Regions from separate parts of the Solibacillus sp. FSL W7-1436 genome, predicted to be linked through region 2. Evidence: predicted binding sites of a transcription regulator. Region 2 holds the regulator's gene; the other holds the start of a gene.
What was found. The regulator CtsR, encoded in region 2, represses protease genes until heat stress. The targets are predictions, from matches to a motif close to ATGGTCAATAAAGGTCAAACA.
Positions count from the first base shown of each region.

Region 1 (3,198 bases), 570 kb from region 2:
CGCTCGTCTGTAATTGTAATAGCCGCTGCACCCATATCCACTTCACCATTTGTTACTTGGCTCATCATTGAGTCCCAGCCCACATTCTTCACTTCTGTTTCGATGCCCATCTCTTCGCCGATCGCCGCTAAAATCTCTGAATCTAATCCGACAACATTGCCTTTATCATCTAAGTATTCAAATGGTGCATATGTAGCTTCCGTACCTGCAACAATTTTCTTATATTCTTTATCACCTGTTGATGAAGATTCGTCCGCTCCACACGCCGTTAAAATCATAGAGGCTGCTGCTAAAGGTGCTGCCCATTTAAATAGTTTTCTAGTACTCATTATGAATATCCTCCTGGATGTAGTAGTTTTTTTGTTAATAACATGTTCAATTATATTAATTCCGCAATTAATATACAACATTTAATTTTTAAAAAATTGATTATTATTGCAGTATGATGAATTATTATAACAAAATTGACGGTATATTTGCATATAATTTAATATTTATTCACTATATTACTATTTCATTATTGTATTTCTTTCTTGTGAAGACACATATTTCATTACATATATTCCCTGTTTTTTATAGGATATGTCAATCTTACAGGTAAATTTTCACTCCAATAAAAAAGACCGCACAAGAGGACCTCCCTCTCATGCAGCCTTGAATAATTATTTTTAGTTAGAGAACGAATGAAGGATAAAAAGAACCGGTACAGTGATTCCTTCTATCCTACTAAAACTTCATTCTCTATTGCAAAAAAGCCTCAGATGATTTTTTGCAATTGATATTGAAACGTATATTAAAACAGTAAAATGGTGCCCCCTAAAGGGACATGATAGTATGGTCTATCTAACTAGTTTTGTAAAAACACAACATTTAATAATGTACTAATTTCCAGCATATATTTCAAGTAGGAAAAGTGCTTTTTTACAAAGAAATTTTATTTTTTGGGTGAAGAGCGTTTAAATTAGATTAGTTTCGGAAACTTATAGTGTAGCGTCAAAATTAAACTGTAGAAAAATGGAAGAGAAAGATTATTTTCACTTATTACTGGTCAATAATAATCTTTAAAAAGAAAGCGCCCTCGGAGGGAATCGAACCCCCAGCCTCAGAACCGGAATCTGAAGTGTTATCCATTACACCACGAGGACATATAAATAAGTATATGAGCAACTTTTTTCATTATACAGATGGAACCCTTTATTTTCAACTGTAAAAATCAGAGTTTATATTTGACCATAACTGACTAATACGTGTATGATAGGTTTACAGCTGAAATATTTGTCAATTTCAGCAAAAGTTATCGAATATAAGCTTTAACAAAGGGAGGATTTTTCAATGAACTTAATTCCTACAGTTATTGAACAAACAAACCGCGGCGAACGTGCATATGACATTTATTCACGTTTACTTAAAGACCGCATCATTTTATTAGGTAGTGGGATTGACGATAATGTTGCGAACTCAATCGTAGCACAGCTACTATTTTTAGAAGCTGAAGATCCTGATAAAGACATCTACCTGTATATCAACTCACCAGGTGGCTCTATCACTTCAGGTATGGCGATCTACGATACGATGAACTTCATCAAACCTGATGTATCAACAATCTGTATCGGTATGGCTGCTTCAATGGGTGCATTCCTGCTTTCTGCTGGTGCAAAAGGCAAGCGTGTCGCATTACCAAACGCAGAAGTAATGATTCACCAACCACTTGGCGGAGCACAAGGTCAAGCAACAGAAATCGAAATCGCTGCAAAACGTATTTTACACTTACGTGAAAAATTAAACCGTATCATGGCTGAAAACAGTGGCCAAGATTACGAAACGTTGGCACGCGACACAGATCGTGACAACTTCATGTCTGCACAGCAAGCATTAGAGTACGGTCTTATCGATAAAATTTATGAGCGTAACCAATTAAAATAATCAATTCATTCAAGCATACAAGATTCGTCTTGTATGCTTTTTTGTATTCAAAAAATAATATAAGACATAATCCAAAAATGCCATTTTTCTCTCTGGGAGAAAAATGGCATTTTTTCGCTGTGCGTAAAAATTGATTTCCATTCCGGGACGCTTTCCGCGGGCGTGGCCTGAGCCTGTAGTCTCAGGCGTCACGCTATTCCCGCAGGAGTCGCCCTGCATTCCAATCAATTTTCCAAAATATCCGTTTCATAACAAGGATTTTTTCCTTACCAATGAAATTTTTACTTTTATGCTAGCTCTTTTGTATCAATCCGCTTTTTCAATTAGAAGTTGTAGTGCGTCGATTGCTTTTTCTTCGTCATGACCGTCAGCCCATAATGTGACAACTGTGCCTTTTGCAACCGCAAGGCTCATAATGCCCATAATCGACTTCGCATTCACTTTTTTCGTATCTTTTTGTAAATAGACATCTGCTTTATAACGATTCGCCTCTTGGACGAACAAAGCGGCCTGTCTTGCTTGTAAGCCCGATTTTAACTTTACTTCTACTTGTTTTTCAATCATGTTGAAATACTCCCTTTCACAACCGTTCATCGCTTCTAAGTTTATCTTAACGAAATTGTCCGAAAAGAACAACAATTGGAAACATCTTTTATGAAATCGTTACCAATTTTTTCTTTTGCGCCCCTCCATGTACTTGCTTCGTGCCCCGTATCTTTATGAGAATTTAAATACTCTCTCCACGACGGAGCGCATCCGCGATTTCATCGATTTTGCGCAGACGATGATTGACGCCTGATTTACTGACAACGCCAGTTGAAACCATTTCACCGAGCTCTTTTAACGTCACGTCCTGATATTCCACACGAAGACGTGCAATTTCACGCAGTTTTTCCGGCAGCTGGTCAAGACCTACCGCATTATCAATATAGCGGATATTTTCCACTTGCCGCAGCGCCGCGCCTATTGTTTTATTTAAGTTGGCTGTTTCACAGTTTACAATACGGTTTACACTGTTACGCATATCTCTAATGATCCGTACATCCTCAAACTTCAGCATTGCCTGTACAGCACCGACTAAATTCATAAAATCCGAAATCTTTTCGGCTTCTTTCAAATACGTCACAAAGCCTTTTTTACGTTCGATCGTTTTCGCATTCAGATCGTATCGGTTCATCAGCTCTGCCAACGCTTCCCCGTGCTCCTTATATAAAGAATAAATCTCCAAATGGTAGGAAGAGGTTTCCGGATTGTTCACCGAGCCTCCCGCCAAAA
Region 1 covers NZ_JBBOWV010000001.1:715,160-718,357, forward strand. The annotation lists gene MKX73_RS03605 (basic amino acid ABC transporter substrate-binding protein) at 1-329, opposite strand, end outside; tRNA gene MKX73_RS03610 (tRNA-Arg) at 1,074-1,145, opposite strand; gene clpP (ATP-dependent Clp endopeptidase proteolytic subunit ClpP) at 1,333-1,923, shown strand; gene MKX73_RS03620 (HPr family phosphocarrier protein) at 2,230-2,487, opposite strand; gene whiA (DNA-binding protein WhiA) at 2,651-3,198, opposite strand, start outside.
Region 1: clpP (ATP-dependent Clp endopeptidase proteolytic subunit ClpP) is a predicted target of CtsR. The motif match lies at 1,224-1,244, and genes of this name have one in related genera.

Region 2 (3,198 bases):
TTACTTGCTGCTCATAATTGGCTATATCAAAATAAGGCTTGTTTGAAACTTTTGTTGCTCTTGAAAACAGAATACCCATGTTCTTCCTCGTTTCATCTATTTATTAAATAATACTATTTTACTGCTTATATCGGATAATATCAGTAATATTTCTATAAAGATTAAAAATTTACAGTAATTTGTATTTGAGGTAATATAATAACTATTAAAATGATGCAGTAAATAGTGAAAGGCGTTGTATAAATGAAGTTTCATAAAGGACGTTTGAAGTTTGTTTTACCATTGTCTCTTGGGGTGGCGATTGCATCTTATATTATGCTCGTCAACAATTATGCAGAAGTAGGCGGTCGCGACCGGATTTTAATAGTTATTGGAGCAACCATCCTAACCGCGGTTATTTCATATTTTTTATTCCCTCAGGAAGGGGACAACCCGAAAGATAGAGGCCCATACTGAATAACTATAGATGTCACTTGGAAATCTCGAAATAAAATTCGGGATTTTTGTCCTCTCTATGAAACTTTTATGAATATTATCCGTAAATAAGCTAATAAACTAAAGTGAGGTTGATAACAAATGGAATCTAAATGGTCGAAAATCATCATTCATGCCAGTGCATTCTTTGCGCCGTTCCTTGTACCGATTCTGTTTTTCTTAATAAGTTCTGAAGATGAAGTAAAGCGTACAGCAATCCAAGCGTTGCTATTCCAGGTTGTATTCGGAATTCTAATTGCGATTGCAGGAGCTCTTTCTGTAGTATTAATCGGTTTACCATTCCTGTTAGTATTTTTACTTATTTTCTGGATTGCACCGGTCATCGGTATTGTAAAAGCATTATCTGATCAGCATTGGAATTATCCAATTGTCGGTCGCTGGGTATAATTTACCCTCAATTTGGCAAAGTTCATATAAAGCGGTAAGGTTTGTTTAAAAACACCTTATCGCTTTTTTACATAAATAGGGATTTATTAGTGTGAAAATAGGGAAACCTAAAACAAGAGTGATTAGTTGCATTTCAAAAAATAAATATTGTATATTTAAGTCAAAGATAGTCAAAGTCAGTTGATGAGAGGTGAGAGACAGCATGAGGAATATATCTGACATAATTGAAGGGTATTTGAAGGAAGTTATTGAATTAGAGGGACAGGGACTTATTGAAATAAAGCGAAATGAATTAGCAAAGCAATTTGCCTGTGCTCCTTCCCAAATCAATTACGTTATCAATACACGTTTCACGACCGAGCATGGCTACTATGTAGAGAGTAAGCGGGGTGGTGGCGGTTATATTCGGATTTTGCGTGTAACAATCCACTCTAAGAAAAATTTACTTGACGAAATGGAAACACAAATAGGTAACGCCATTGCCCAGACTAATGCTGAACGTATTATTTTCCGGTTATTGGATGAGGACATTATTACAGAGCGAGAAGCTAGCATTATGAAGGCCGCTTTAGATCGTGTCACATTACAAGTAGCATTACCGCTGCGTGATGAGCTAAGAGCACGTATTATGCATGCAATGCTACAAACGATTTCTTTTGAAAAGTAGAGGTGGATTATTATGATATGTGAGCATTGTAAACAGCGTCATGCCAATGTTACCGTTACTCAAGTTCACAATGGTCAAAAAGTCGAGCGTCACTACTGTGAAGTATGTGCCACTCAATTTCATCCATTTCAATTTGATGTAAATGAAGAGCCTGCATCTCTTCAGCAGCTTATTTCAAATTGGTTCAATTTTGTGCCTGTGAATGCAAAAAAAGAAAGTACGACAACGAATACAGCCAGTCCAAAAACATGTCCTTCCTGCGGGTTTACGTACCGGCAGTTTTTAAAGCAAGGTAAGTTTGGATGCGGTCAGTGTTACGAAACATTTAGTGAGCAATTACCACAGCTACTTGAACGACTTCAGGCAGGTACTCAGCATGTAGGGTATGTGGAAGAAGGACCTTCGAAAGAGAAAGTAGAACTACAAATTCAAGAGCTCCGTTCATCACTGCAGCAAGCTATTGCTGAAGAACGCTTTGAAGATGCCGCTTCCATACGTGATGAAGTCAGGGAATTGGAAAGTAAAATAAAACAGGAAGGTGAGGGGAACGCATGAACATCGAGCATTTTTTAACGAATGCCAGTCCCAGCTGGATGCAGCACGAAAGCGATTCAGATATCGTCATTAGCACGCGCATTCGGCTTGCTCGTAATATTGCCAATACTCGATTTCCGATAAGTTTTACCGAACAGGAAGCACAACTGATCGAAGAAAAAATGATGCAGTCATTATTATCTTCGGATAACAATCCATATCAGTTTTCCTATTTCCAAATAAAAGATATGCCGGTTTTACAACGCCAAATATTAGTGGAGAAGCATTTGATCAGCCCGAATTTGGCACGAAGAAAAAAAATTGGATCATTTTTTTTAACAAAAGATGAATCCATTAGCATATTAGTAAATGAAGAGGATCATATTCGCATCCAGAGCCTTATGCAAGGGATGAATTTAAAAGAGGCATTTGATAAGGCTCGTAATATTGACCGCTACCTAAGTAAGTCAATTACGTATGCATATGAAGACCGCTATGGTTATTTGACAAGCTGCCCGACAAATGTCGGAACAGGACTTCGAGCTTCTGTTATGCTCCATTTACCGGCACTCACAATGATGAAGCAGATGAATCCGTTAATTCAGATGATGACACGGTTAGGAATGGTGGTGCGGGGTATATATGGAGAAGGCAGTGAAAATTTAGGGAATATTTATCAAATATCAAACCAGATCACATTAGGTAAATCAGAAGATTTGATTTTGCAGGAGCTTCAGGATGTTGTAGAGCAAGTGATCAAAAAAGAAGAGCTTGCCCGCAAAAATTTGCTGATGCGAGCGCCTTCCGTATTGGAAGACCGCCTTAGCCGTTCACTTGGTACTTTGAAGTACGCAAGAATTTTAACAAGTGAAGAAGCAGCAAGCTGTTTATCAAATGTGCGTCTTGGGGTAAGTTTAGGATTATTAGAAGCAATTTCACAGCGTAAACTAAATGAGTGCATGCTTATTATGCAACCTGGACTCATTCAGCAATATATTGGTACTACGTTACAACCGGCAGAGCGCGATATGTATCGTGCGAAGCTGTTGCAAGAAAAGTTAAACGAGCAAGATGAAGCTACAAACAATGGGGAAAAAGGAGAGGATTTTCTATGA
Region 2 covers NZ_JBBOWV010000001.1:1,288,788-1,291,985, reverse strand. The annotation lists gene MKX73_RS06550 (globin-coupled sensor protein) at 1-79, opposite strand, end outside; gene MKX73_RS06545 (acyltransferase) at 244-456, shown strand; gene MKX73_RS06540 (DUF4870 domain-containing protein) at 577-882, shown strand; gene MKX73_RS06535 (CtsR family transcriptional regulator) at 1,085-1,549, shown strand; gene MKX73_RS06530 (UvrB/UvrC motif-containing protein) at 1,562-2,104, shown strand; gene MKX73_RS06525 (protein arginine kinase) at 2,101-3,198, shown strand; gene MKX73_RS06520 (ATP-dependent Clp protease ATP-binding subunit) at 3,195-3,198, shown strand, end outside.